Regions from separate parts of the Dictyoglomus turgidum DSM 6724 genome, predicted to be linked through region 1. Evidence: riboswitches for the same ligand, from Rfam matches in the RefSeq annotation. Region 1 holds a riboswitch; the other holds the start of a gene.
What was found. Region 1 has a riboswitch for thiamine pyrophosphate ahead of DTUR_RS06520 (energy-coupled thiamine transporter ThiT). Riboswitches for the same ligand answer to the same signal wherever they lie in the genome.
Positions count from the first base shown of each region.

Region 1 (15,693 bases):
AAGATATTTCAAGAAATAGGGAGAGATTTTGGTTTATTTTTCCAAATTGCTGATGATGCTATAGGTATATGGGGTGATCCTGAGAAAACGGGAAAAAATGCTTTTGTAGATCTTTGGAGAAAAAAGAAAACTTATCCTATTCTATATTTATATTCCGAATCTTCTGAAAAAGAAAAATTAAGAATAGAAGAGATATGGGGGAGAGAGATTGTTACAGAGAAGGATATCGAATATCTTTTAGACCATTTAGAAAGGAAAAGAGTTAAAGAGGCGACCTTCAATCTTGCTGAAAAATATTTTGATGAGGGGTATAAAAAACTTTTATCTTTTCAAGACTTGTACAATATTTCCCTCCTAAGAAAACTCTTTGAAGACTATTATAATTTGATTTTTTCTCTCCAGAGATCATAAATGTCTCTTCCCACAATTTTTAAATAAGTCTGTAATTCTCTTGAGAAAGAAGATCTTTCATAAGCCCATCCCCATTTCTGAGGTTCATATCTTGCAAGCATGCTCAGAAGAAAAAGTATTAAGTAATGAATAGCTAAGTTATCAAGAGATGTTTTTCTATTAAGGAATAAAAATAAATCACCTAAGGTATATTTTTCTCCTTCTGGAAGGGAATAGGGAGAAATGGCTTTGTAAAAAGTAGGAAAAAGTCCCTTTTCTTTTATGAGTACAGTCTCAACTCTTGGATCATAATCTTTTGTCCAATCTACAGATTTATCTCCTGCTACTCTTACGGTAAGTCCATGGAGAACTTCTCGTGGGATAGTTTTTGACTTCATTAAAATTATTATTTTGGAAAGAGCTACTAATCCATAAAAAAATAGTAAGGGGGAAACAAAATAATCGGATTTCTCTCCTATTTCTAAATTACTTTTTGCTTGTATTAATGTATAGTGAAGAAAGAAACGCTCTCCCTCTCCTAAATTAGTAGATAATTTTTTCTCATATTTTAAAAGGTTTTTATAGGGAGAGCGCCTTATCATAGTTAAATCTTTAAAGACTTCTCAAAAATTCAATAAACTTTTCTAATCTTTTCAAAGTCTTATCTTTTCCAAGCACCTCTGCAATCTCGTAAAGTCCTGGTCCTACTGTTTTGTTAGTTAGAGCAACTCGAATTGGATGAACAAGGTTTTTGGTAGGAATTTGATTTTCTTCAGCTAAGTTTCTTAATGAGTTTTCTAAATTTTCAGCAGTAAATTCTTGTATTTGGCTCCATACCTCTTTTATTTTCTCTAAATAAAGTGGAGTATCAGGATGCTTGCATACCTTTTTAGCTATTTCCACATCATAATCTAAATCATCTACAAAGAAGTAATCAGCGTATTCTCTAATTTGAGCAAGAGTTTTCAGTCTCTCCTGGAGAAGAGTAAGCACTTTAAGATAGTATTCTCTTTTGAAATTTTCCTCTTTGAACCATTCTGCTTCTTTTAAAAAAGGATATGTAAGATCTGCAAGCTCTTCTAAGGATAATCTTCTTATATGTTGGGTGTTTATCCATTCAAGCTTTGTCACATCAAATATGCCTGGATTTTTAGTAACTCTTCTTAGATCAAAAAGCTCAATTAATTCTTCTACAGTATAAATTTCCTTGTTCTCTTCGGGAGTCCATCCTAAAAGAGCAAGATAATTCACTAATGCTTGAGGAAGATAACCCATATTCTTATATTCCGTAACCGATGTCACGCCATGTCTTTTAGAGAGTTTTGATCGGTCAGGGCCAAGAAGAAGTGGAAGATGAGCAAACTCAGGGGGACTCCATCCAAAAGCTTGGTATATAAATAACTGTTTTGGAGTATTGGATATGTGGTCTTCTCCTCTTATTACGTGGGTTATTCCCATAGTGTAGTCATCGATCACTACTGCAAAGTTGTATGTGGGTATTCCGTCCGATTTCATAATGACAAAATCTCCAATATCTTCGTTATTAAATTCTATTTCTCCTCGAATAATATCGTTAAATACTGTTTTACCTTCTGGAACAAGAAGCCTTATGGCAGGTTTTCTTCCTTCTCTTTCATATCTTGCCCTTTCTTCATCCGATAGATATAAACATTTTCTGTCGTATTTAGGTGGTTTCTTCTGAGCAAGAGCTTCTTTTCTTCTTTCTTCTAATTCTTCAGGGGTACAATAGCAATAATAAGCAAGTCCCTTTCTTAATAGTTCATCAGCATACTTTCTATATAGGTCTAATCTTTGGGTTTGATAGTATGGTCCCTCATCCCAATAAAGTCCTAACCATTTCAGTCCTTCAATTATATTTTCTTCATATTCTTTTGTAGATCTAGCAAGGTCAGTATCTTCTATTCTTAAAATAAAAGTTCCCTTATTGTGTCTTGCAAAAAGCCAATTAAACAAAGCGGTATGCGCCGTACCTACATGAAGATAACCTGTTGGACTTGGAGCAATTCTTACTCTTACACTATCCATTAAGTGACACCACTCCCTTCTTTGGGGTCCTATAAAATCTTGTATGAATAAGTTACCTCTGCTGTTCCCCTTAAAATAGCAGAGACTGAGCAGTATTTATTTTGGGATAGTTCTATTGCCTTTTTAATATTTTCCTCATTGAGATTTTCGCCTTTAAAAATATACTCAATGTGAACCTTAGTGTATACCTTAGGATGTTCTGTAGCTCTTTCTGTGGTAATTCTCATCTCAAAATGCTCTACTTTTTCCTTCATTTTGTTTAAAATGGAAATAACATCCATACCAGTACACCCACCAAGAGCTACGGGAATAAGCTCCATTGGGGCTGGTCCTTTGTTTTCTCCACCGTGCTCAGGAACTGCGTCCATTACAATATTAAAATTTGATGGTGTAGTACCTGTAAATTGCATTTTTCCATCCCATACTACTTTTGTTTCCATCCTTAAATCCCTCCTTAGTTTTTTATTTTTTTAATACTTTTAAAAGTATACAGAGTGGTAAATTATTGTCAATGCTTTAATTATAAGATAAAATATCTTGATAAACAAAATAATTTTAGGGAGGATCAGAGATGGTAGAAAAGTTAGATCAGATTGAAGAACTTAAAAAATTAGATCCCAAAGATATGTACTCTGCGGTTTATAATCTACCTGAACAGATTGAAAGAGCAGCAGAAGTTGCATACAATGCTGAAATTAAGAACATATCCGATAAAATTGACAAAGTTCTTGTACTTGGAATGGGTGGCTCTGCCATAGGTGGAGATGTCTTACAAAGTGTACTCTTTAAAGAAGCTAAATTTCCAGTTTTTGTAAATAGGGATTATGATTTACCAAATTGGGTTGATGAAAGCACCTTAGTTTTTGCTGTTAGTTATTCGGGGCATACAGTAGAAACTATAAATTCGGCAAAACTATCCTATAGTAGGGGTGCATCAGTGGTTGCTGTAACTAGTGGCGGAGTATTGAAAGAATTTGCTCAAGAAAACAATCTTACCCTTGTAGAGATACCGAGTGGAATGGCTCCAAGGGCAGCCATAGGTTATGTGACTATACCATCTTTTGTAATTTTGGAAAGATTAGGACTTATTTCTTCTAAAAAGAAGGATATTGAAGAGACAGTAGCATATTTGAGAAATAAGAGAGAAGAATTTAAGATTGAGGTTCCCACTGAACAAAATGTGGCAAAAAAAGTTGCAAAAATGATGTTCAAACATATTCCTGTTATTTATGCTGTGGAAGAAAAATGGAAGGTAGCTGCTTATAGATGGAAATGTCAAATAAATGAGAATTCGAAATATCCTGCTTTTTATCATTTCTTTCCCGAATTAAATCATAACGAAATTATGGCGTGGGAAGCTATAGACAATGTTATAAAGCCATTAACTTTAATTTTCCTTTACACATCTCTTGAGGGAGAGATGAAGATAAGAGTTGAGTTTATGCAAGAGAAGATCTCGGCAAGAGGAGTTCCAGTATTTCTTTGGCAAGCAGAAGGTAATAATCCATTGACTCAATTTTTCTCCCTAACTTATCTTGGGGATTTTGCTACTGTCTACCTTGCTTATCTTGCAGATAAGGATCCCTTCTCCATAGGCTATATAAATGAGCTTAAATTAAGGATTGGACAGGCTTTAAGTTGAAGATATTAGCCCTTGCAGATATAGAGTCTCCCAATTTTTACGAAAGATTTGATATTAGCCCATATAGAGGGGTGGAGGGGGTAATATCTTGTGGTGATGTTATGCCCGAACTTTTAACCTACATTGCTACCATGTTAAACGTACCTGTTTTTTATGTATATGGAAATCACGATGAGATATATTTGAAACGTCCTCCTGAAGGCTGTGAAAACATTGATGGTAGGATAATTGAATTTAAAGGAAAAAAAATATTAGGACTTGGAGGATCTATTAAGTACAGTGATGGGAAATTTCAATTTACAGAGAAAGAGATGGAAGGAAGAATAAGGAGACTTTATTTTAAATTAAGAAAGGGTATAGATATTGTGGTTGCCCATTCTCCCCCAGCAGGGGTTCATGAAACGGGTGATTTTGCTCACAAGGGCTTTGAATCTTTTCTTAAATTAATTATAAAGTACCAGCCTAAGTATTTTTTACATGGGCATACTCATATGAACTATGTTTATAACTCTCAGAGAATTGCTGAAATTGGAAAAACTAAGGTTATAAATTGTTCTGGGATAGTGATATTGGAGCTTTGAGGATGAGGTTTTTTAGAGGCTTATTTAAAAAAAGACATCTAAAAAGTTTTGACGAAAAATTAAAAGAGGAAGATTTTATTGGATGGAGAGATTTAGGCTATCAAACCATTGAGGTTGATAAAATTGTGGGAAGTGTAGGAAGGTATAGAGATTTTGATGAAGAGTTCAGACCATTAAAGGGAAGCTCAAAAAGCAGATTACAAGAGCTTGAGAATGCCATATTAAGAGGGAAGATCTTACCTCCCATTGAAGTTTATAAGATAAAAGATGAATATTATGTTGTAGATGGAAATCATAGAGTGGCGGTAGCAAAGAAATTAGGACAAAAGGAAATTGATGCTCATATAATAGAGTATATTCCTGCAGAGACTAGTATGGAAAATATATTAGCTCGGGAAAGATCAGATTTTGAACTAATAACGGGTTTAAGAGATATAATTCTTACAGAGATAGGGCAGTATAGAAAGCTTCTAAGCCAGATTTTAGAACATAAATATTATATGAGTGAGAGAAGGGGAGAGGAAGTTAGCATAAAAGAAGCAGCAAGAGATTGGTATAAAAATATATACCTACCTATTGTAGAGAAGATTAGGAAAGAAAAGCTTCTTGATGCTTTTCCTGGAAGAACCGAATCAGATTTATATGTATACATATCCGATCATAAATGGCTTGAAAGCCAAAAAAGAGGATATGATATAGGCTTTGACAAAGCAATAGAGGATTTTAAAAATTTTGTTCCAGAGACCTCCCTTAAGGAAAAAATTTTTGATCTTTTCAAATTTCAATTTTAGAAAAAGGATATTTGTCTTTTGTCTTCATTTCCAAATATTTCAATTTTTCCATAGACCCCATCGTACCCTGGTTTAATAGAAATTTTTCCTTCTCTCATGAGTCTTATACCTATAGCTACTTTTTCAGATACTTTAGCAATTTCAGAGATGTCTCTATAAAGAAGAATACTTAGTTCATCACCAAGGTTCTCTATAAACCTCATGTATTCTCTTTGAACATAAGGAGAAGATACATCTTTATCCATGGCTTGAGCTATAATCTCCTCTAAAGGAACTAAGTTTACATAAGGGATTTTATTCTGAGGTATAAATCCCTCTTCTCTATCTGCAAGAGCTTCTACTCTGTGGAGTACCCCTATGGTAAGAGGTTTTTTACATACAGGACATAAATTTTCTAATCTTTGGCTTTCTTTAGGATGTAAAGACACATTGCAGTTCCTATGTCCATCATAATGATATTTCCCCTCTTCTGGGAAAAATTCAATGGTAAACAAAAACTTATTTTTGTCTTGGGTCTTTATAGCGTTAAAAATCTCTCTATAATTCATATCACAGTTAAATACATTAGCTTCTCTTCCAATTTTCCCTGGCGAGTGGGCATCAGAGTTAGAAATCAGACATATTTTATCAAGAGAGCTTAATCTCCAATTCATAGGAGGATCACTACTCAATCCTGTCTCAAGGGCAAAGATTTTACTACTATATCTATCAAAAGCTTCTTCTATAGAATCAAACCCTGAGTTAGATCCAAATAGAGAAAACCACGGTGTCCAAGCATGGGCAGGAATTATGTGAACATCCTCAGATATCTCCCAAAGAAGAGGTAAGATTTCTAATATTGATTTTCCAATAGTAGGCCTTCCATCAACAGAAAGGTCGCAAAATTTACTTAAGGTTTTGTTAATCTTGGAGGCAATTTCTAACGTGGGTGAGAAAATAATCAGGTGAATTCTTCTCAATTTTTTATTCTGAGAATATACCAAACTTACTTCAGAGGTTAATATAAAGTTTGTACTATTATAAGAGTAAATGCCATAGTTTTCTTCTTTTAATTTTTCCTCCAATTCTTCAAACCATAAAGGATGAGTGAAATCTCCTGTTCCTAAAAGGGCTACACCTTTTATCTTTGCCCATTTTGAAATCCCTTCTAAATTCATATCTTTGCTTGTGGCTCTACTATATTTGGAATGAATATGAAAATCTGCTATGAATCTCAAAGAAATCACCTCTTTTATTCTCATTAGTTTATAATAAATTGGTTAGATTGTTAATATTTTCTCAAGGGAGGGAACTATGAACTTTGAATACTTTCTGAGGCTTTATGGAAGGGAAAGGAAGTATGAATTTAAAGCAAAAAATGTTAGAGAATGGGAAGATTGGAAAACAAATTTTAGGAAGGACTTGATCAGGATTTTAGGAGAATTTCCTGAAAGTTCAGATTTTAAATTAGAGATTCTTGAAAAAAGTAAGCTTAGAAATATCTGTGTGGAAAAAATTAAGTTTAACTCCTCAAAAGATATAGAAGTTATAGGTTATGTTTTAACTCCTGAAATAAATCTTCCTGCTCCTTTTGTAATAGCTGTTCCTGGACATGGAGTTGGAGCAAAAGATGCAGTTTTTGGGGATTCTTCAGGATATATGAAGAATTTTGGAGTTCTACTTGCTCAAAGTGGTTTTTTAACTTTTGTTATAGAGCAGCTTGGATTTGGAGAAAGAAGAGAGGAAAAAGATATAGAAGAAAGAGAAGATAAAAGCTCCTGTAGAACTTATGCTTTTTGGGCTTTAATGCAAGGCAAGACTCTAATAGGATTAAGGGTTTGGGATATTATAAGGACTATTGATCTTTTTTTGGAAAATTTTGAGATAAAAAGCGATGCTATTGGAATTTATGGAATCTCGGGAGGAGGAACCACTGCACTTTTTACCTCAGCTATTGACGATAGAATAAAAGCTACAGTGATTAGTGGGTATCTTAATACCTTTAGAGATAGTATTTTGTCAATGTCTCACTGTGAATGCAATTATATTCCAGGGATTTTAGAATATGGAGAAATGTATGATATAGCTTCTCTTATTGCTCCAAGATTCCTATTTATTGAGCATGGAAAAAAGGATCCTATTTTTCCCATAGAAAGCACTGTTTTTGCTTTTAAAAAAATTAAGGAGGTATATGATTTTTTAGGGGTTTCTGAAAATATAGATTGTGAATTCTTTGATGGTGGACATGAGATTTATGCTAATAAGTCTATTTTTTGGCTTAAAAGGATTTTACAAGGTAAATAATAATTTGACTTTTTTAGTATAGAAGGTTAAAATATGTCTAAAAAAGTATGAATTATGAGGTGTAGAGAAAATGAAATTACCAACGAGGTCAAGATATGGATTAAGAGCTTTGATTTATATTGCTAAAAATCAAAAAGAAGAAAATCCTGTAAGTGTTAGAAAGATAGCAGAAGCTGAGGAGATACCATTAAGGTATTTAGAAAGGATCATGAGGATCCTTTCTCAGAAGGGTTATGTTAGAGCAGAGGTAGGAGCTGAAGGAGGATATTATTTGAGCATGCTCCCTGAAAATATTAAGATTCTTGACGTGGTAGAAGCTCTTGAGGGTAGGATTAATCTTGTAGATTGTCTTCATGGGATAAAATGCAAAAGAATGGCTTATTGCCCTACAAGACCTTTATGGATGGAGATGACAAAAAGTTTAAAAGAAACCTTAGCAAAATACACCCTTGCTGACTTCTTAAGGGAAGAAGAAAAGATTAAATAAGAACTATACGTGGAATCTGATGTAAATCACGTCTCCATCCTGCACTATGTAATCTTTCTTTTCAATTCTTACTTTTCCTTCTTGATAGGCTTTTTTCCAATCCCCTATTTGGACAAGTTCATCCCATCTTATCACTTCAGCTCTTATAAAACCTCTAGCTATATCTGAATGGATAGTCCCTGCAGCCTCTAATGCGGTACTTCCTTTCTTGAGTTTCCATGCTCTGGCTTCCTTTTCTCCAGCTGTAAAAAAGGAGATCAGGTCATTATATTCAAAAATCTTATCAAGAACTTGGTTCCTTATGGGGTCTTTAAGGTTATAAATAGATAAATACTCTTTTACTTCATCTTCAGAAAGCTCCATTATTTCTTCCTCTAATTGGGCAGGAAATATAAAATAAATTTTGTTTTTAAGTTTGTTTTTAATTTCTTCTATAAATTTACTATCCTCTAATTGATTGTTAGAGACATTTATTACATAAAAAATGGGTTTTATGGAGATAAAGTTCCAAGAAGATATTATTTTTAATTCGTCTTCTCTAAGTTCAATTTCGTTTAAGGGTTTTTCCTCTAAAAGATTTTTCTGTATTTTTTCTAATACGCTTTTTTCTGCCATGTTAAGTTTTCTATTTTTTAACAGTCTTTCACATATTTCTAAATCTCTCAATATAATTTCATTTTGTTCATTATTCGTATAATTTTTTATATCCAAATCTTCTCTAAAGAGAGGTATTATATAAAAGAGTATCTCAGATTTTTGAATTCTTTCATAAAACTGAGGAGTAAGAGAGGAAAGCTTAGCATTTCCAGGAAGATCAATAAAGTCCATATTTATGAAATTAATAGATTTACTATTAAAGGTTTTCCAAAGTTGAATCAATCTATAGTCTTCCTTAGGAACAGCACATACATTAATATCGGAAAATTTAAGATGGGCTCTTCCCTTTGAGAGTACTTTTAAAAATGTGGTTTTTCCAGACTGGGACTCTCCTATAATTAGGTTTGCCATAGTTATATATCAAATACCACCTGTATCATCCATTTATCTTCTCTTTGTTCTATTTTTAAAAGATTATAGGTAACTGCTTTTATCTCTCTTGTTATCTCATGTTTTTTAGGGTCAAATCTTTCTCCATAACAATGACTTATAAGTTGATTGTGTCCAATAAGGGTTACATCAAACCTTCTAAATAAGAGTTTTTGTACTTCAAATACATAGAGAAGTTCGTTAAGCCAAGTGACTAAAAGAGATTCTAAATCTTCTCCGTCAACCTCAATATCAAAGCATTCCTTTTCTTGAATTTTTTCTAAGGGGCACATAAGGTCAAACATTGCTTCAGCAGCTGATTCAAAGGCTTTTTCCTTTGTTTCTCCATATACTATAATTCCTATATCTGCAGTATGATCTAAAAGTTCATAATTTTTCATGTTTCGTTTTCCACCAGATCCATACTAACTACACTATCATCCTCGTTGAGTTTTACCAACTTAACTCCTTGTGAATTTCTTGAAAGAATAGGAATGTTGTTTACTGGAATTCTTATAATCTGTCCTTTTTTCGTGCTTATTAGTATCTCATCATTTTCTGAGACATTTTTTACTCCTATAAGATCTCCAGTTTTTGATGTAATTTTAATTGCTCTTATTCCAATGCCACCTCTTTTTTGGGTTGAAAATTCCTGTGGATTAACTCTTTTTCCAATTCCATATTTGGTTACGAGTACTATCTGTTTAGATTCTTGAAGTATGACTCCTCCTATTACAGAGTCGTCTTTTCTCAACTTTATGCCTATAACTCCTTGGGCTACTCTACCCATGGGTCTTGTGTCTTTTTCATGGAACCTTATGGCATTGCCCTTTCGTGTAAATATAATTATTTCGTTATTTCCTGAGGTAAGGAATACATTTACAAGAAAATCTCCCTCTCCAATTTTTATAGCATATATTCCTGATTTTCTTACATTTTCAAATTCTTCTACAGGAGTTTTCTTGACGATTCCTTTTGATGTGATAAAAAAGAAGTAGAGATTTTTTGGAAGTTCACTAAGGGAGATTATTTCTGTTATTCTTTCTTCGTTCTCTATATTAAGATATTCTTTTATGGCTATTCCTTTACTCTGTCTTGAGGTTTCATCTAATTCATAGGTTTTTATAGAATAGACTTTACCTTTATTACTAAATAGGAATAATGTACTTCTTGTAGAAGTTACCACGAAAGACGTTATTACATCATCATTATTATTAGCAAGAGTATTTAGACCTTTTCCTCCTCTTCTTTGAAGCTGATATGTAGATAAAGGAAGTCTTTTAATATAACCGTCTTGAGTTATACATATCACTTCAGGATTGTCAGGCAGAATATCTTCAATAGTAATATCGCTTTTTTCTTCTTCCTCTATAGAAGTTTTTCTCTCATCAGCATATTTTTTCTTTATCTCCTTTAACTCTTCAGAAATAACGCGCCAAAGTTCTTTTTCGTCTTTTAATATTCTTTCAAGAATTGATATATTTTCCTTTATTTGCTTCATCTCTTCCATTAATCTTTCTTTTTCGAGTCTTGTAAGTTGATGTAATCTCATGTCAAGGATTGCTTGGGCTTGATTTTGGGTCAACTTAAATCTCAACATTAACTTCTCTTTCGCCTTTTCTGAGTTCTCTGCTTGCCGAATAATTGAGATTACCTCGTCAAGATGATCAAGGGCTATGAGTAAACCTTCTAATATGTGAGCTCTTGCCTTTGCTTTTTCTAAATCATATTTAGTTCTTCTTATAACTACATCTTTTCTATGTTCAAGGAATATAGTTAGTAGCTCTTTTAAATTAAAAATCTTTGGTTGTCCGTCCAATATGGCAAGCATTATAACTCCAAAGGTTGTTTGAAGTTGAGTATGCTTGTATAGTTGATTTATAACGATTTTAGGATCAGCATCTTTTTTAAGCTCAATAACGACTCTTATTCCGTGCCTGTCGGATTCGTCTCTTAAATCTTTTATTCCAGTTATTTTTTTCTCTTGAACTAATTCGGCTATCTGAGTGAGGAGATTTGATTTGTTCACCATGTACGGTATTTCTTTGATTATTATGTTTTTATCGCCTTTTTTAGTTTCCTCAATGACTAATTTTCCTCTTACTGTTAATTTTCCTTTACCTGTTAAATAACTTTCTCTAATTCCCTTAGTACCAATTATTATTCCCCCGGTAGGAAAATCAGGCCCTTTTATAAAATTGAGAAGCTCTTCTATTTCAGCTGTAGGTTTTTCAATAAGATATAAAAGGGCATCAATTAATTCTCCTAAATTGTGGGGAGGAATGTTTGTTGCCATTCCTACAGCAATTCCCGATGAACCATTCATAAGAAGTTGAGGGATTTTAGTAGGTAACACTACCGGTTCTCTTAAGGAATTATCATAATTAGGTACAAAATCAACTACATCTTTTTCGATATCTGCTATCAGCTCAGAGGCTATAGGAGATAGTCTAACCTCTGTATATCTCATTGCGGCAGGCTCATCTCCATCTATAGAGCCAAAGTTGCCATGACCATCTATAAGGGGATATCTAAAAGAGAAGTCTTGTGCCATTCTTACGAGAGCTTCATAAACTGCTGCATCTCCATGAGGATGATATCTGCCTAGTACATTACCTACTACATGAGCACTTTTTCTGTAAGGTCGATTATGAAGTATTCCCGATTCATACATGGAATAGATGATTCTTCTTTGAACTGGTTTTAAGCCGTCTCTTGCATCGGGTAGAGCTCTACCTACGATTACGCTCATGGCGTAATCAAGGTAAGAGTTTTCCATTTCTCTTTCTAAACCAACTAAGATAACTTTACTTTTCTCAGCCATATTTTTCCTTCTTGTTTAATCTTGGTTAAAAAATAAGCTAACGTCTTTTAATTTTAGCATAAATTTCAGGTTTGGTATAGATGTATAACCAATAAAGTTCCTTTTTGTATGCTGATCTTAGCTTGGTAATCAGTAAACACATTACTTATACCACGAGTAAGATTTCTGTAGAGAGGTTCATAATTCAAACTATATTTAAGTCCTTCTAAATAAATCCCTTCTACTATTTCTGATAGGGGAATAAGGGAGAGAATGTCCCCCTTATTCCCCCAGATGGTTTTCTCTTCTTCTCCTTTCATAATGTAAATCCTAAGTTTTCTATCAATAACATGTGGCTCTATATTCAAATCTTTTATTCTTTCAAGGAAAAATATATTGGCAAGTGTATGATCTATACGTCCTCCTAGAAGCCCTACGATGTATATGGAATTTGGATTAAATTTTACTGCTTCCCTTATAGCAAGTTCTAAATCAGTTTCATCTTTTTCAGTGGGATAAATTTTCCACTCAACTTGGTGTTTGGCAAGCCTTTTTTCAATATCTTCAGTGATTGAATCTAAATCTCCAACTATAATATTTGGAAAGATTCCAAGCCTTAATGCAATCTTAGTTCCTCCATTGGCACATATTACTTTATCTACTGGTAGGATTTCATCAAGATCAAAAGTAGTTATCTTAGTTTCTCCGTTTACAAAAATCAAGATTTTTTTAACTTCTTTATTCATTTTCTCTTAGCCTCTGCATAATTATTAAAACAAAAGGTAAACATACAAAGGTAGAGGGTACCACTACAAAAAGATTGTAGATGAGAGAATATATCCATGCTGGAGTTCCTGGAGGAGCGTATTCGGAGAAGAAAATTATTCCCGAAAGAAAATGAGCAAAAAGTCTTCCTAAGCCTCCAATGAAAACACCAAGTTCTATAGGTTCTTGAGTTTTTCTTATATAACCTCCATAAAGAAGGAGTAAAGTTCCTAAGATTCCTGCTATTATTAATACAATCCTTGAAACTGGATACCATTTGATTTTAAACTCTAAATCCTTAATATCTTCTTCTATTTTTGACTTTTCTTCCCCTGTAGCAGTTTGTAGTTTCGCTTTTAGCTCTTCTAAAGTTGTTTGAGTTTGTGGAAGTTCCGAAGATATATTTACTACAAAAAAGATTGTTCCCAGGAGAAAGAGTACAGCAATTATATAAGTAATAAATTTCGAAATTTTTAAGTTTTTTACTATGCCAGAAAGTCCAATTAAGCCAAAGGCTATAGGATAGTCGAGGAGATATTGGAGCCAATGTACCACATACATATCTTGCAAGGAATGAATCAATCCATAAGTAACTCCCACGAGTAAACCAGGAACGAATCCCCATCTTAGGGCAAAAATAAATAAAGGAAGCATTTGCAGGCTTATACTTCCTCCTTGAGGCATAGCTCCTATCCTTAAGTACCAGAGTAAAAGAGATAATGCAATACTTAAGGCACCTTCAGTAAGCATCCTTATAGATTTTCTTTCCATGTGAGCACCTCCCATAAAAAATTTAAGGCTCCCTGCCAGCCATAAGGAGGGAACCTTAAATTTTTTATCCCTTCCCTACGCTGGCATTACCCAGATCAGGTTCAAAGGGTCGGTAGCTCCTGCTACCCTCTCAGCCTCGGATCAGAGGCTCCCCCGGGAACCATCTTCAATTTTTGTGTATTATATCACATCTCTTTTATTTTTTCTCTGATGAGATTTTCCAAATAATTTATTCTTTTTTCAAGATTTTCTATTTTAGCATTCAATTCTTCTATTAACCTTAGTTCCGGATCAGGTATATTACCATGTTCTAACATCTCCTTAGGGGTTAATTTTTTTCCTTCCTGGGTTACAATTCTTCCTGGTACCCCAACCACAGTACAATTAGGTGGTACAGATTTTAATACTACAGAACCTGCTCCTATTCGGGTATTGTCTCCTATGGTTATAGGGCCTAAAACCTTTGCTCCAGCTCCTATAACCACGTTATTTCCTATAGTAGGATGCCTTTTTCCTTTTTCTTTACCTGTACCTCCAAGGGTAACTCCTTGGTAAATTAGTACGTTGTCACCTATCTCGGTGGTTTCGCCAATTACTACGCCCATACCGTGATCTATAAAAAATCCTTTGCCTATTTTGGCTCCTGGATGTATCTCTATTCCTGTTAAAAATCTATTTATGTGGGATATGAGCCTCGGAATTATAGGTATTTTCAATTTCCATAAGAAATGAGCAATACGATGCAAAAGAATGGCATGAAATCCAGGATAGCATAAGATTACCTCTAAGAAATTTCTTGCTGCTGGGTCTTTTTCAAAGACAGCTTTGTAATCCGCAATTATAGTTTCAATAATTTTTTTCATTACTTTTTCACCCCAATTTATACTTCTTTGGTATAAAAATAACATATAGTTTTAAAATTATCAATAGTATATCCACTTTTAAATCTTTGTTGTATAATAATAAAAAAAGCAATTTGAAATTAGCAAAAGCTGTGAAGGGGAAGAGTAACTATAAAACAGGATTACAGAGAGGTTAGTCTGAGGCTGAAAGCTAACTATCCTGTTTATAGTGAATGGGCCCCGGAGCTTCGAGGCGAAAGGTTTGAGTAGCCAAAGACGGTATTGCTCCCGTTATAGAGCAAAGAGTGGAGTCTTTTTAGACTCCATTAAGGTGGTACCGCGAGAGTAAGCCTTCTCGTCCTTTTCAGGATGAGAAGGCTTAAATTTTTATAGGGGAGGTACAATTATGTCAAAGGTCAAATTTATTCTTGACGAGTCTAAAATACCTAAGGATTGGTACAACATTATTCCTGATCTGCCTTTTCCTCTTCCCCCGGTCTATCATCCTGTGACCCTGCAACCAGTAAAACCTGAGGATCTTGCACCTATTTTTCCTGTGGAGCTTATAAAGCAGGAGGTGAGTACAGAGAGATATATTGAAATTCCCGAAGAAGTAAGGAAAATATACAAGTTATGGAGACCAACTCCTTTGTATAGGGCTCTTAATTTAGAGAAATATTTGGATACTCCAGCTCATATATATTATAAATACGAGGGAGTAAGCCCTCCTGGAAGCCATAAGCCAAATACTGCTGTAGCTCAGGCCTTTTATAACAAGCTTGAAGGGGTTAAGAGATTAACTACAGAGACTGGAGCAGGACAATGGGGCTCAGCTCTTGCTATGGCTTGTAATTTCTTTGGGTTAGAATGTAAAGTCTATATGGTTAAAGTAAGTTATTATCAAAAGCCATATAGAAGATCCTTGATGGAGATCTGGGGAGCTAAAGTAGTACCAAGTCCAAGTCCTGATACTGAGTCAGGGAGAAGGATATTAGAACAAGATCCTGACTCTCCGGGATCCTTAGGAGTTGCTATAAGTGAGGCAGTGGAAGATGCAGTTAAAAGGGATGATACAAAATATTCCCTTGGTAGTGTATTAAATCATGTCTTACTTCATCAAACTGTGATAGGAGAAGAGGCTTTATTACAAATGGAGATAGCAGGAGAGTTTCCTGATGTAGTTATAGGTTGTGTAGGAGGAGGAAGCAATTTTGCAGGTATTTCTTTTCCTTTTATAAGAGAAAAATTTAAAGGTAAAAAAATAAG
Region 1 covers NC_011661.1:1,278,858-1,294,550, reverse strand. The annotation lists gene DTUR_RS06590 (polyprenyl synthetase family protein) at 1-411, shown strand, start outside; gene DTUR_RS06585 (YaaC family protein) at 378-992, opposite strand; gene gltX (glutamate--tRNA ligase) at 1,003-2,436, opposite strand; gene DTUR_RS06575 (OsmC family protein) at 2,466-2,876, opposite strand; gene DTUR_RS06570 (bifunctional phosphoglucose/phosphomannose isomerase) at 3,008-4,078, shown strand; gene DTUR_RS06565 (metallophosphoesterase family protein) at 4,075-4,659, shown strand; gene DTUR_RS06560 (DUF4032 domain-containing protein) at 4,662-5,450, shown strand; gene DTUR_RS06555 (endonuclease Q family protein) at 5,447-6,667, opposite strand; gene DTUR_RS06550 (alpha/beta hydrolase family protein) at 6,744-7,733, shown strand; gene DTUR_RS06545 (RrF2 family transcriptional regulator) at 7,804-8,220, shown strand; gene DTUR_RS06540 (DUF933 domain-containing protein) at 8,224-9,228, opposite strand; gene DTUR_RS06535 (archease) at 9,231-9,647, opposite strand; gene gyrA (DNA gyrase subunit A) at 9,644-12,070, opposite strand; gene DTUR_RS06525 (thiamine diphosphokinase) at 12,136-12,795, opposite strand; gene DTUR_RS06520 (energy-coupled thiamine transporter ThiT) at 12,788-13,585, opposite strand; TPP riboswitch at 13,641-13,750, opposite strand; gene cysE (serine O-acetyltransferase) at 13,771-14,439, opposite strand; T-box leader at 14,571-14,793, shown strand; gene DTUR_RS06510 (TrpB-like pyridoxal phosphate-dependent enzyme) at 14,834-15,693, shown strand, end outside.

Region 2 (15,693 bases), 380 kb from region 1:
GTTTTTAATAAAATTATAAGGGAGATAGAAAGTAAAGTTGTAAAAGAGAAGGAGATATATATTAGTCTAATAAGATGAGAAATACAAGTAAAATATTAGCAATAATTTTTTTATTTATTAGTCTATATTCAACAATTTATGCTTTTACTTTTGCGGTAATTGGAGATAGAGCGGGAAGGCCTGTTTTTGGAGTTTTTGAAAGAAATCTTTCTGAAGTTGTAAAAAGAAAACCTGATTTTATAGTTCAGCTGGGAGATATTCTGGTAGAAAGTAGTGACGAAGAGTATCGGTATGTGGGAAGCATTTTAAAGAATGTAAGTGTACCCTTTTATATCGTTCCTGGGAATCATGATTTATATAAAGATCCTAAGGGGGCAAGGTTTCAAAGCTTTACTAAGAGACCCTTGTATTATTATTTTGACTATGAGAATGCAAGATTTATTATTCTGAATAACGCTTCGGGATCTCTTGGAAAGGTTCAGCTTGAATGGTTAATTGAAGTACTTAAGGGGACCAATAAGAAATATAAATTTGTTTTTATGCACCAACCAGTTATATCTCCAAGTTGGTTTTTCCTTTTTCACAAGGCAGATCCTGTAGAGTCTAAAATATTAATGAAATTATTTGAGGAATATCATGTAAATTATGTTTTTTCAGGGCATATTCATATGTATTATAGGAAAGAAATTAACGGAGTTGTTTATATCATCTCTGGAATTGGTGGCGCCCGTCCTTACATTTCATCGAACCTTGATGAGGGAAAGCCTCATTTTATTTTGATAAAAGTCAGCGATGAAGGTATAAATGAAGAAGTGGTTAGACTAAATTGGTAGAGCGAGAGGCTTAATAAAAGTAGCCTCTCGCTCTAATTTTTATGTTAGTAGTTTATAGAATCAAGCCAATAGGAACCTTCAAGAGTTTCTCCTGCTGGAGCATTTCCACCCATCAGGATTTTGATTCCAATTGCCTTTATTTTGGTTATATCTAATTGACCATCAGATCCTCCACCTGCCCAACTCCAATTTGGGTTATCAAAATTTAGTGTTACTTCTGTCCATGTTCCTACATTGCTGTCAGATACGTTGATCCAAGGTCCTGCTCCATAAGACCAATCACTGTCCTTTGCAAATATTTGTATGCCATTATTGTTTCCTTTTAAGCTAGGATCAATGTACATGTGTATTGTCAATGTTTTTCCAGTCATATCTACAGGTTCAGCAAAATATATTTCTACTCCCGCTTTTTCTTGAGTTCCCTTAATTAACTTTACGTCTACTTTTAAACTACCATTTCCTTTATAAGCTTTTGTGGTATCCTGAGAAACACCTATTACTGCTGACCCATCATCACCACTTGCTTTTTGCCATCCTTGAGTTCCATCCTCAAAATTAAATATTGCTGTATCCTCTTCGGGTCCAGTAGGAGGCGGAGTAGAAGGAGTTGTACAAGCAGTTTCTGAGAAAATTATGAAAAGTCTTAAAAATTTACTAAGTCCTGCCCTTTTCCTATCTTTATAGTTTTTTTAATGATTTTCTGAAAAAAGTTTTGTGTTTCATAAAATGCTTTTTCTATGTTTAAATTTTGGGCAAGAAAAAAGGAGAGAATTGAGGAAAACAGACATCCTGTCCCATGGATATTTTGATCTTTTAAATACTCCTTTTCAAATAATACAAATCTATTTCTAGAATAAAGTAAGTCATAAACCTTGTTTTCTATATTTAAATGTCCACCCTTTAAAACTATATTTTCAATTTCAAATTTTTTACTGATTTCTTCTATAGAAGTTTCCATATCTTCCAAGGATTTTATTCTCTTTCCACTTAGGATTTCTGCTTCTGGTATGTTTGGAGTTATCACTGTACATAAGGATATCAGCCTTAGGAAAGAGGAAAAAGCATCTTTTTTAAGGAGTAAAACTCCTTTTGTAGGGTTTATTACTGGATCAAGAACTATGTTTTTAAGTTGATATTTTTTAATAAGTTCTATAGTTAAGTCAATAATTTTTTTTGAATATAGGACTCCTATTTTTACACTATCAAGTTCTCCTACATCCTTAATTAAAACTTCAAAGGTTTTCAAAAAGTATCTTGGATTTATTTCGTAAACTTTGTAGACTTTTTGGGTATTTTGGACAGTAAGACAGGTAGGAATACCAAAAGCATATCCTCCAAGCCTTTGGATTGTTTTTATATCCAGGAATATTCCCGCACCCCCTGATGGATCTAATCCCGCTATAACTAATATTTTAACTACTGTTTTTGATGGCACAAAGTTCACCACACATGGTACAAGTATTATGGAGTTCTCCTCTATATCTTTTTGTCTTCTCAGGATCTATAGAAAGATTTATAATCTTTTCCCAGTTCAACTCTCTTCTTGCCAAGGACATCTCTATATCCTTTTCAATAGATTTTCTAAATCCTCTTGCTATATTGGCACTATGGGCTGCGATTTTAAAAGCAATAATTCCTTCTTTTACATCTTCTAAATCTGGAAGTCTTAAATGTTCTGCAGGAGTGACATAGCAGAGGAAGTCAGCTCCAGCAAGGGATGCAATCAATGCTCCCATACTTCCAGATATATGATCATAGCCTGCTGCAATATCTGTAGTAAGGGGCCCCAAAACATATAAAGGGGCATCTTTGCAGATTTTTTTAATCATTTTTACTGTCCAATAAATTTCATTAGCTCTTACATGGCCAGGACCTTCAATAATTACTTGTACACCATATTCCCTTGCCTTTTCTGCGAGTTTACTTACTATGTAAGTTTCTCTTACTTGTAGCTCTTCTCCTGCATCTTGTATGCATCCTGGTCTAAAAGCATCACCTATACTTATAGTCGCATCATATTTTTTCAATATTTTAAGTACATCTTCAAAATATTCAAAATAGGGGTTTTCGAAGTTATTTGTCTCCATCCACTTATAGATCATGGAGCCACCACGAGACACAATATTTAGGAGACGGTTTTTATCTTTCAATTTTTCCACAAGTTCCCTATTTATTCCTGCATGTATAGTAACAAAGTCAACTCCAGTTTCTACGTGTTCTTCAAGAACTTCCAAAAAATCCTTTGGCTTTGCTTTTGTAAAATCCTTAAATTTAACGGAAAGATCATATATAGGAACACTTCCCACTATAAAAGAGAATTCATTTATAAGCTTTTCTCTAAATCTTTTAGCAAAAGTACCGCAAGAGAGATCCATAACTGATTCCACATTATATTTTTCACAAAGTTCAGCCTTTTTAAGTTCTTTATCAAAGCTAGAATAGCTTCCTGTAACTCCTATATTTGCATTTATTTTCACTGTACAATCCTTTCCAATGGCATAGTATTTGTTTCTTTTTCTTTTTTTATTAGCAGGAATAACAGTTTTTCCTTCAACTATGTTTTTTAATAAGATTTCCATTGCTGGTATTTCTTCATTTTCAAATGCAGATTTTATCTCATAAGAAAGTTCTCCTTTTTGGGCTTTTTCAAGCAATGTATTTTCCATTTTTATATCCCTCCAATATGTGGATGATTTTTCTCGTTTTCTCATAAATATTTGGAGAAGAAACAATCTCAGTCACCATAGCTATACATTTGGCTCCCAGATTTAGTATCTCATGGATATTGGATTCTTTTATACCCCCAATGGCAACAACGGGAATACTGATATTCTTGATAGCCCAATCAAGAATCTCTATTCCGATTGGTGGGTGAGGTTTTTCTTTTGTATAACTTGGAAATATAGGTCCAAGTCCAATATAATCAGCTCCTTTTCGTAATGCCTCCATAACTTGTTCCTTTGTATGAGTAGTGAGACCTATAATGAAGTTTTCCCCTAAGAACTCTTTAGCAACCTCTATAGGATAATCTTCTTGTCCAATATGTACCCCATCTGCTTCAACTATTTTTGTAAGATCTAGGTGATCATTTACTATAAGTAAAGCATTATACTTAGCAGTTAAATCTCTTATTTTTACGACTTCATGATATTTTTCTCTCATAGGTTTTTTCTTTTCTCGGTATTGTATAATCTTTACCCCTGCTTCAAGAATTTCTCTTACCACATCAATATTCTTCCTTCCTATGGAATATTCTTCACAGGTTAGGCAGTATAGATTGAAATCTTTTAATAGCTCTAATTTTTCTTTTTTATTCATAAAGCACCATCCTTAGGATTTCATCACATTGAATATTTGAAATTGCAATTACCTTAGGGGCATAGGGTTTGAAAAGAGAGTTATCACTTTCAAAATCACCTACGATAGAGATATTATTAAATCTTTTTATTTTTATTTTTTCAGAATTTCCATAACCACATACTCCCGATGCAGAGACAATTTTCTTGTTAAGTTTTATAGCAGTATTGAGAATAAGAGTTTTTGTTTGGGCTGAATCCACGGCCTCCATGATAATATCCCCTTTATTCATAAATATTTCTATATTTTCAGGGGTTATTTTTTCTTCATATTCCTCAATATTACAGTCGGGATTTATTTTTAATAAATTTTCTTTTAGAGCTTTTACCTTAGGCATTCCTATTTGATGGAGAAAGTAGGCTTGACGATTAAGATTTGAAATTTCAACCTTATCGTAATCTATGAGGATAAAGTTTTTGAATCCTGTGCGTGTTAGAGAAATGGCACCATTGGAACCAAGCCCTCCGCATCCCATTATTACAATGCGGGTTTTTTGAATTTTATCAAGTTGTTCTTTTGTGAAATAGTTAAGGAGCATTTCCTCAAAAGAATTCATTAATATAGGCCTCCTTTTATCCAATTTGTGAATTCTGGTCTATATCCTCTATTTTTTATTGCATTAATAACTTCATTTACAGTTCTTCTGTCATCAGTTTCAAATTGAACACTTGTTGTTTCAGTTTGAGCATATCCCCCTACAGTAGTTTTTGAACCTGCAGACATTTTAGTGACTCCATAGCCAATGATATTATCTCTGAATCTGCTGTTTTCTCTTGTGGATATGGTTATTCCTACATGGGGTAGGTAAATTCTTGCACAGAAAATAAACCTTAAAAGTAATTTTTCGTTTACTTGGTACTTGGGTTTGAAGCCTGTTTTGGGGTCTCTAAATCTTGGGAAAGATATATTAATCTCAGCCTTTGGATATTTTTGAGAGAGGTACTCCGCATGAAGAATGCTCTTAAACACATCTTCATAGGGATCATTAATTCCTAAAAGTACTCCTACAGTTACCTCATAAACTCCTGCATTTAGTGCTCTTTCTTGAGTATGTAATCTATATTCGTAATCACTCTTAGGACCTACAGGGTGGAGCTTCTTATAGGTTTCCTTATTATAAGTTTCTTGATATTGAACAACTCCTGTTAAACCCTCCTTTACTAAGACTCTGTATTCTTCCTCCTCCATAGGATATGCTTCAATGGAGATCTCTGAAAAATATTTTTTAGCAAGTTTAACTGCATAGAGGATATATTCAAAGGGAGTATTAATTTTATCACAACCTGTTAAAAGTAAAATACTGTCAATGCTGGTTTGTTTGATGGCTTCGTATTCTCTTATTATCTCTTCCTCCTTTAGTTTCTTCCTTGGAATTTGAAGTTTAGCTGAGAATCCACAGTACTCACAGGGAGAAAGACAATAATTAGAAAGGTAAAGAGGAGTAAATAGGGTTATAACTTTTCCGAAATACCTTTCTGTAAGTCTCTTTGCTTTATTAGCCATTAATATTAAAGTTTCATCGGAATTATCAGTGAGGAGAATAAAAAGGTCCTCTTTTGATATCTTGTCTTTATCAATTATTTTTCTGACATTTCCTCCTTTATTCTCTAAGACATGAGATTTTCTCAAGATTTCATCTGCTTCTTTAAGAATCTCCCTGAGCATGTTTTTCACCTAATTCCTTTTATAAAATCTATCAGTGGTGACGAAGCGTCAGCATAGTCTTTTTCTTCGGGAAGACCAATTTCGTAGGCAATTCTTCCTGCTTTTACCGCTAAATTAAAAGCCTCAGCCATTTTAAAGGGATCATTGGATGTAGCAATGGCTGTATTTATAAGTACTGCATCAGCACCTAATTCCATAGCTTTTGAAGCGTGGGAAGGCCTTCCTATACCAGCATCGATAATAACAGGAATAGAGATTTCATTTATAATCGCCTTAAGCAAAGTTTCACAATCGATTCCCTTGTTACTTCCTATGGGAGAGCCTAAAGGCATTACTGCAGAAACTCCTATTTCTTCTAATTTTTTTGCTACGATAAGGTCTGGAGATATATAGGGAAAGACTTTAAATCCATCTTTGACAAGTATTTCTGCTGCCTTTATGGTCTCTTCATTATCGGGTAAAAGGTATTTTAATTCTCCTGATATCTCTATTTTTACCCAATCAGAACCCGTAAGTTCTCTTCCTATTTCCGCAATTTTAACTGCTTCTTTATGATTTCTTGCTCCAGAGGTGTTAATCATTATTTTTGCCGTTTTAGGAAGGAAATCTAAGATAGAATAACCCTTATTGATTTCGGGGTTTATTCTTCTTACTGCCACAGCAAATACTTCTATTTTTAGTTCTTCATGCATTTTGGGGATAACACTATAATCTGGCAGTTTACCTGTCCCTACAAAGAGACGGTTATTTATAATAGTATTATCAATTATTAAGCCCATATTATTATCCCCCTCCCACAAGAGAGACAATTTCTATGTAGTCTTCATCTCTTAACTCTACGTTATCCCAATTTTCCTTTTTTACAATTTCTCCGTTTACTAGTACAACTATTTTTTCGGTGGGATAATTAAGAGAAAGAAGCAATTCTTTTAAATTTCCTTTAAAATTTACTTCTTTATCGTTTACAAGCATGTTTTTCCCTCCCTATTAAACATAAAGGACCACCCGGTTTATACCGAGCGGTCCTTTGATTTTTTATACCTTTCACTCCCTCCGCCGGCATTACCCGGGTCAGGTTCAAAGGGTCGAGACCGGGATCTTAGGTCTCCTCTCAGCCGAGCTTATCCCCTCAGCTCCCCTGGAAAACCATATTTAATTTTGGGAAAATTATACCATAAAAGTTAGAATTTATTCAATATAAGATAGTTCATTAGGATAAGGATTTAAATAGGTTTGATTTAAAAGATATTGGTCATCAAATCTATATGCCCAACTTCTCAAGATTTCAACAAGAGGGCTTAAATTTATTTTCGCTCTTCTATAAAGATCTAAAAGATGTAGAAAATGATTTTTTTCTCCCGCTTTTAATTTTCTAGAAAAATATCCATATATATGGAAGATGGCATTAACATGATTTCCTCTTTTAAGATTTGTAGAGAGTGCTTCTTTAAACAAGAGGGCATATTTCTCAATTAGCTCTTCAAAGGGATATTTAGACTGATTGGCTAAAAGATTTCCAAGTTCTTTCAAATGCTTTTGAGAATAAACCATAAGGAGATATTTGTTGTTTTGATGAAACTCTATTAGGTCTTTTACTTTTGTATTATCTTTATTCTTGAGATTTCTTAACTCTGATAGAGCAAAAATTCTCGTTAGAAATCTCTCCCTAATTTCTGGATTTCTTAACCTTCCCTCGTCTTCTGCTGGAATGTAAGGAAATTTTTCTAAAACCTTTTGAGCAAAGATTCCCTTTCCTTTAGAGTGGAAGATTTTTCCTTCTCTATCTTTATAAATCATGGTGTTTGATAGGCCACAGGAAGGAGATTTACTTTTTAGGAGGAATCCATCTATTTCAGGTAAGGTATTTAGAAAATTTTCGGAAAAGTCAAGTATCTTATCGGTTAGGTCTAATCCAGTTTTGGGTTGATAGATTCCTAATCTATTCTCTTCCACATATACTATGATCTTTTCCCTGGGTACCCCAAGCCCTATAGAGACTTCTGGACATACTGTTATAATTTCACAATATTCTTTTAATTTCAGAGCAAAACTATCTTTTATTATTCCACCATCGTATCTTACTGGTTCTGAATTAAGACAAGCACTATATACTATTCTTGGCTTTGTAAAATTTCTCATGTTTGATATTATATCAATATCATTTGTAAAAAGCAAAAGGGGTGAACCTTATGGTTATGACTGTAAAAGGTTTTGTTGATAAAAAAGATATGGGAAAAACCTTAGTTCATGAGCATATTCTTGTGGATTTCTCTCCTGCCGAAGAACAAATAAAGATTGATGATAATTTGAGAAATGAGATTGTAGAGATAATGTTACCGTATTTAATGGAGATTAAAAATTTAGGTTATAGTACTTTCTTTGAATGTACTCCCAAGTATGTAGGAAGAGATGTAAAGGTTTTGAAAATTCTATCAGAAAAAACTGGATTAAATGTCATAACAAATACAGGTTTTTATGGGGCAGGCGAAGATAAACATGTGCCCAAAAAGTATTGGAATCTTTCTTCAGAAGATTTTGCAAAAATGTGGATTGAAGAATGGGAAAAAGGAATTGAAGATGGTATTAAGCCCGGTTTTATTAAAACTGCAGTAAATCCTGGACCTCTAAATGAGATAGATAAAAAATTGATAAGAGCTTCTGCTTTTACTCATCTTGAGACTGGGCTTACAGTGGCATGTCATACAGGAGAAGAAAGGTGTGCCCTCGAAGTGGCAAGAATTTTTGAGGAAGAGAAAGTAGATCTTTCAGCTTTGATCATTGTTCATGCTGATGCCATTGAAAACTTTGAAGTGCACCTTGAATTGTTAGAAAAAGGAGCTTTTCTTGAGTACGATTCCATTGGGGCAAGACCAATGGAGTATCATTTAAACCTTATGGAGAAGGTTATAAAAGAGGGGTTCATAGATAGGATCCTGATCTCCCATGATGCAGGATGGTTTACTGTAGGAAAATCTAAAGAGGAACAAAATATAAGGCCTTATACAGACATATCTTATAAGTTTATTCCTAAACTGGAAGAAAAGGGCATAAGTGAGGAGATTGTTGAAAAGTTACTTGTTAATAATCCAAGTGAAGCTTTTGATATAAGAGTGAGAAAGAGATAAATAGTTTACTTATAGTAAAAAATATTTCCCCATAAATATCATCTATCCCTTTATCTTTATTGATTTTTTTGCATTCATGGAGGGTTAATTTGAAATTTTTTAAGGTATATATTGACAAAAATTAAAATTCAATTTTAAAATATGTTAAGTAAAAATTAAGGATTTAGAGGTGATAGATGAAAAAGGGGCTTATGCGTGAGATTTTTAAGAAGGATTGGACTTTAAACGTATTAGCACTCCTTTTATCAACTGTAGTTGCGTTTATAAATATTTATTTCAAAAATATGGAAACGGATTTAAAGAGATTTTCTTTACTGTTCTATTGATCTCTATTTTTAGAATTATTTTGGAATATATCAAAGCTTTTAATTTAAGTAAATTCTCAGAAAGATATGTAAATGATCTAAGATTAAGGATTGGAGAAAAACTAAATAAGACTACATTATTTTCTTAACTCTTCTTTGGGTGATATTTTTTATCAACCTTTTGTCTTTACCCTTGGATTAATTCTTGCTTTACTTATAAATTGGAAGTTAACCCTTTTTACTTTTGCCATAATTCCCCTATGTATTTATCTTTCAGTTATTATTACAAAGCCTGTAGAAAAATATACAAAAAGGCAACAGAATGAGTATAGAAATTTGAACGCAGTGGTTCAAGATACACTGTCAGGAATAACTTTAGTAAAGGCTTTTAATCTCAGGTCGGAGATAATTAGTCTATTTGATGAAAAGCTTGAAAGAGTTTTTAAAGAAGGACTAAGATCTGCTAAATTTGAAGCTCTTCTTGATCCATTAAAAGAAATTATTAGTTTAAGCCCGTTTATAATGATGTTTTTGTTTGGTAGTAGGTTGGTAATAAGTGGAGAGATGAGTGTAGGAGGAATAATAGCTTTTATAGGGCTTATTAATGTATTCATAGCTCCGATTTAGATAGAATTCACGAAGTAATATTAGCAGAAGAGGAAAAAGGGGGAGTGGTAAAAACTTATGATCCTTACTATTCCTATTCAGTAGAGTTTGAGAATGTAACTTTTTCCTATGGAGATTCTAATAATGTTCTTGATAATGTTTCTTTCAAAATTAGGAAAGGAGAAAAAGTAGCTATAGTAGGAGAGAGTGGTAGTGGTAAGTCTACCATAGTAAAGCTTATTCTTGGGTTTTACAAGCCTGTCAAAGGTTGTATCAAGATAATGGGTTTAGATATTGATAAATGGGATCTTAAGTCTCTTAGAAATATCATCTCTGTGGCAAATCAGGATGTTTATCTTTTTCCTGAGTCAGTAAAAGAAAATATAAAATATGGAAATTATAATGCTGATGATGAGAGAATTATAAATTCTGCAAAGAAGGTCCTTGCTTATGATTTTGTAATAAGATTTCCTAATGGTTTAAATACAAGGGTTGGAGAGAGGGGAGTATTTCTTTCAGGTGGACAAAGGCAGAGACTGAGTATTGCCCGAGCCATATTGAAGAATTCTCCAATTCTCCTTCTTGATGAGCCAACGTCTTCTCTTGATTCTGAGTCAGAAAGTTTGTTTCTTCAAGCATTGAATAATTTAATAAGAGATAGAACCGCTTTAATTATTGCTCATAGACTATCTACTGTGAAGGATGCTGATAATATTATGGTTATAGAAGAAGGAAATATAGTAGAGGAGGGAACTCATCAAGAGCTTTTGTTAAGAAATGGGAAATATAAGCATCTTTGGGAGAAGAGTTTTCAATTTAGCAAGGTAGAATAAAGGGAGGGCTTAAGCCCTCCCTTTTTGATGTTTTAGTTTATTTTTAATTCCCCATAACCTCTCTTAGAATGTATAGATACTGGATCATCAGAGCTTCCTAATGCCCACACTATTTTTAGTGTTCCTGTTTTTGGAAAAACTTTGTCATATTTGTCTTTTGTGTCTAATTTTCTTCTAAACTCAATATATGTATATTCTTTATCTTCTCTGCCTGAAAATTCAGGAATATCATTCTTTCCACCAAGTTTTTCATCTTGAGTATGCCCAAAATGTTTTTCAGGTGCATAATAGTCAAGTACCTGAGTTCCTTTTTCAGTTACATATCCTATAATATAATCTGCGTCACCTGCTTTTACTTTGGGATCAATTCCCAAAGCTACATACCCTTTTGTTTTTCCAGTCATGAGTATGTAAACTTCGTCTCCCACAATTTTCCAATATATTTGAAATTCTCCATTAGAAAAGGAAGCATAATTTGGATATTCATTAGGGGAAAGTTTTCCATCAATATTAGGCTTTTGAGTTTGGGCGAAAGTAAAAGTTAAAAGAAGAATTAGAGATAGTATTAAAATTTTTAAAATTCCTTCCATAGTTTAGCCCCTTTTTAATATATTTTTCACAATTTAAATTATACTATGTTTTAATTTTTTTTAACATTAAATTTATATTAAGAATAATTTTCTAATTGCTTAAAAAGTTTTTAAGGGTTATAATTATAAAAATTCAATAATGGGGGTGAATTTATGAGAAAAATGACCGAAGAATTTCTCCATAATGCTTTTGCAGGAGAAAGTATGGCACATATGAAGTACCTAATTTTTGCTGAAGAAGCGGAAAGAAAAGGTTTAGTCAAGCTTGCTAATTTGTTTAGAGCTATTGCTTATGCAGAATTTGTACATGCTAGGAATCATTTTAGGGAACTTGGACTTTTAAAGCAGGATATGCCAGACAATGTTCAACAGTGCATAGATGGAGAAACTTACGAAATTGAAGAAATGTACCCCGTATATAACAATACTGCTGTATTTCAAAACGAAAAAGGAGCAGAAAGGAGCACAAGATTTGCTTGGGAAGCAGAAAAAATTCATGCAGAAATGTATAAAAAGGCTAAAGAATTGGTGAGTAAAAACGAAGATTATACTGCAACTAAGATTTATATATGCCCGGTCTGTGGACATACGATAGAAGGCGAGCCTCCTGAGAAGTGTCCTTTATGTGGTGCACCAAAGAGTTCTTATAAAGAGTTCTCAATATAATTATATGGAGTTGATATGCTTAATAGAGTATTAGAATTAGAACACTCTGTAAAGATTCAGCCTTTAGAACATACAGAGCTTATTACTTGCAGGAACCTATAGGGCTAAGGATATTAAAGAGATATTAGAGGTTACTCTAAAGGGAGAGAAGATTGAAAACAAAGCGAAATTTCTATACATAAATGGGAAGGGCATTATAATGAAGCCCTTCTCTTTTTAATTTCCTTTAACTTCCTAATGTTAAATTTAGATCCTCATAGTCTTTTCTTTAGGATGATTTTTTGAACCTATACCTTTTATTACTTAAAAATCTTCTGAAGAGGATTTATAATATTATATGTTTCATTTGGTTCTATTCTTCCACATCAAGGTTTATCCTCTTTCGTATTTTTATAAACTTCTTATAAATTCAAAAAAAGCTTACTAAAAAATTGTAAGGCATAAGATTTTAATGATATAATGTCTTTGATTAAGATTTTAGATCTTGGGTGCGAAAGAAGATATTATATATTTTTTTGCAAAAAATGGACTTGAAGTTTATGCTACAGATATTTGTGATATGCGTATTTTTTGAAAGATATATATAAAGGGTGATTTATAATGTATATGAATATTATATGGTCTTTATTTATTCTCTTTGTATCCTTTTTTATTCATAAAATCATTATGAAAGCTATAAATAATGTCGCTTCAAGAGCAGGAAGGGAGATAAAGGCTCCAAAAACTGTTTCCATGCTTATTGGCTTCTTAATATTTGGCTTTGGTGTAGCTATTATTTTGTCCATTTGGAATGTAAATCTAATGCCCTATCTTACAGGACTTGGAATTTCGGGTGTGGTTTTAGGTCTTGCTTTTCAGGAACCGCTTACAAATTTTCTTTCTGGAATATTGGTTTTGGTGACAAGAAAAGTCTTTGAGGGAGAAGCTTTAGATGTAGATGGAATTAGTGGAATAGTGGATATGGTGGAGATGAACCATACAAGGATAAAGACTTTTGATGGGAAGATGGTATTAATACCCAATAGAAAAGTATGGTCTGGAACAGTGACAAAATTTTGGCCAGGTCCTTATAGGAGAGTAAGTTTTGATGTTAGTGTGGATTATTCTTCTGATCTTGAGAAGGTTATAAGTTTATTAAAAAGAGCTTTAGAAGAGGAAGAACTCGTAGTAAAGGATGAGAGTGTAAATAATATGGTGGTTTTTAAAGAGTATGGAAATTCGGGAATAACCTATACTGTATATTTTTGGGTGAATAGAGATAGTTATTTTGATGCTATCAATGCTTTAAGTACTAGAATTAAGAAGGTTTTTGATGAAAATAATATTTCTATTCCATATATGGTCGTTGATCTGAGGATAACAAAGAATTAATTAGTAGTAGGGGGGAAGGGATAATGAAGTATTTAAAAAGACTTATTTCTTTTGTAATCATTTCTATTTTGTTACTCAACTTTGTTTTTTGTGGAACTAAGGGGATTTTCTATGAGGTAAGATCTGATTATGGTAAGGCGTATATTTTGGGATCTATCCATTATGGAACTCCCGACTTATACCCTCTTGATCCATTGATTGAGAAGGTTTTTATTGAGACAGAGGCATTAGTTGTTGAACTGGATATAACTGATTCCCAAAATATATTTAAAACTCAAAGTTATTTATCTAGGAGAGGAATATATAAAAAAGGAGATAGTATTGAGAATTATTTGGATTCTGAATCGGTAGGGTATTTAAAGAAGCTTTTGGGCGAGGAGAATTTTGAGCAAATAAAGATCTTTAAGCCTTGGGTATTATTGCTTCAAATTAGCTCTTCTGTTTTAAATTCTGCTTCGGATATGAGATATGGGATTGATTTCTATTTTTTGAATAGAGCCAAGAAATTAAATAAAAAAATAATACCCTTAGAGACTGTAGAGGAGCAACTTGATGCATTTTCTGAAATACCGGAAGAGGATCAATTGAATATTTTGAAAACTATTTTACAAGGATTAAAGCAAGAAGAGCACAGTAAGAATGATTTATCATTATTGCTTGATGCATACAAAAATGGGGATGAAGAAAAATTGTTGAATTTTTTAATGAAAGATAGAGAGAAAAAAGAATATAAAATATTTTATGAGCATATATTCTATAGGAGGAACTTTAAGTTTGCAGAGAGAATAAAGAGATTATTAGGAGAATATAAATCCTTATTTATAGTAGTTGGGGCTGGACATTTAATAGGTGAAAATAATGTGATAAAATTATTAGAAAGTGAGGGGTTTTTAGGCAGTAAAATTTTTTGATAGAAAGGAGTTGTTGGTAAAATGATTAAGCAAAGGTTTTCCATCTTTGCACTCTTATTATTCCTTTTAATTTTTTCCATAAGCGATTTAAGGAAGGAGGCAGTAGGTATGGAGATTCCATCCCTGAAAGAAGTATATAAAGATTACTTTCCCATTGGTGCAGCGGTTAGCCATTTAAACATCTATACTTATGAGGATCTTCTTAAGAAACACTTTAATAGTCTAACACCTGAAAATCAAATGAAATGGGAAGTTATTCATCCTAAACCCTATGTTTATGATTTTGGTCCTGCCGATGAGATTGTAGATTTTGCCATGAAAAATGGTATGAAGGTAAGGGGACATACCTTAGTTTGGCATAATCAGACTCCAGGATGGGTTTATGCAGGAACTAAAGATGAGATTCTTGCAAGATTGAAAGAGCATATTTATGAGGTGGTAGGACACTATAAAGGTAAGGTTTACGCTTGGGATGTGGTTAATGAGGCCCTATCAGATAACCCTAATGAGTTTTTGAGAAAGGCTCCCTGGTATGATATTTGTGGGGAGGAAGTTATTGAAAAAGCATTTATTTGGGCTAATGAAGCAGATCCTAATGCTAAATTATTTTATAATGATTATAACTTAGAGGATCCCATAAAGAGGGAAAAGGCTTATCAATTGGTAAAAAGGCTTAAAGAGAAAGGGATCCCAATTCATGGTGTTGGAATACAGGGCCACTGGACATTAGCATGGCCTACACCTAAGATGCTTGAAGACTCTATAAAGAGATTTTCAGAGCTTGGTGTTGAGGTTCAGATTACTGAATTTGATATATCTATTTACTATGACAGAAATGAAAATAATAATTTTAAAGTTCCACCCGATGATAGGATTGAGAAGCAGGCTCAACTTTATAAACAAGCCTTTGAGATCTTAAGGAAATATAGAGGGGTGGTCACTGGGGTTACTTTTTGGGGTGTAGCTGATGATTATACTTGGCTTTACTTCTGGCCTGTAAGGGGAAGAGAAGACTATCCATTACTCTTTGATAAGAATCATAACCCTAAAAAGGCTTTTTGGGAAATTGTGAAGTTTTAAAGAAATATATGAATATAGGAGGGATTGTTAAATGAGAAAGCTTTTAAAATTGTTACTTTTTATTAGTTTAATTTTATGTTTTTCCTTTAATATTCTTTTAGCAGATACTAATAAATACGTGGATGAAAAGTTAGGTTTTTCTATTGTGCCTCCCGAAGGATGGGAGGTAAAAGACGGAAAACCTTATAATTTAGCGGTGATGTTTGTAGGTCCTGCTGATGAAGGATTTATGCCCAATTTCAATATAAATGTGGTAAATCTTCCTGGTGAGGTTACAGAGATAAATGAAGATCTTATAAGTGAAATAAAAGTCCAATTAGAAGCTGTAGGAGAATATTATGGTTCTTTAGA
Region 2 covers NC_011661.1:1,662,437-1,678,129, reverse strand. The annotation lists gene DTUR_RS08605 (DUF4388 domain-containing protein) at 1-78, shown strand, start outside; gene DTUR_RS08600 (metallophosphoesterase family protein) at 75-833, shown strand; gene DTUR_RS08595 (hypothetical protein) at 878-1,177, opposite strand; gene thiD (bifunctional hydroxymethylpyrimidine kinase/phosphomethylpyrimidine kinase) at 1,477-2,268, opposite strand; gene thiC (phosphomethylpyrimidine synthase ThiC) at 2,246-3,499, opposite strand; gene thiE (thiamine phosphate synthase) at 3,480-4,151, opposite strand; gene thiF (sulfur carrier protein ThiS adenylyltransferase ThiF) at 4,144-4,746, opposite strand; gene thiH (2-iminoacetate synthase ThiH) at 4,746-5,855, opposite strand; gene DTUR_RS08565 (thiazole synthase) at 5,861-6,634, opposite strand; gene thiS (sulfur carrier protein ThiS) at 6,639-6,827, opposite strand; TPP riboswitch at 6,886-7,005, opposite strand; gene DTUR_RS08555 (YbgA family protein) at 7,044-8,030, opposite strand; gene DTUR_RS08550 (phosphotriesterase family protein) at 8,051-8,980, shown strand; gene DTUR_RS08545 (hypothetical protein) at 9,195-9,434, shown strand; gene DTUR_RS08540 (ABC transporter transmembrane domain-containing protein) at 9,442-9,912, shown strand; gene DTUR_RS08535 (ABC transporter ATP-binding protein) at 9,957-10,724, shown strand; gene DTUR_RS08530 (DOMON domain-containing protein) at 10,757-11,314, opposite strand; gene DTUR_RS08525 (rubrerythrin family protein) at 11,468-11,980, shown strand; gene DTUR_RS08520 (mechanosensitive ion channel family protein) at 12,587-13,351, shown strand; gene DTUR_RS08515 (TraB/GumN family protein) at 13,375-14,262, shown strand; gene DTUR_RS08510 (endo-1,4-beta-xylanase) at 14,371-15,342, shown strand; gene DTUR_RS08505 (PsbP-related protein) at 15,374-15,693, shown strand, end outside.
Region 2: linked by a shared signal. The riboswitch ahead of thiS (sulfur carrier protein ThiS) and the one ahead of DTUR_RS06520 (energy-coupled thiamine transporter ThiT) in region 1 are both predicted to bind thiamine pyrophosphate.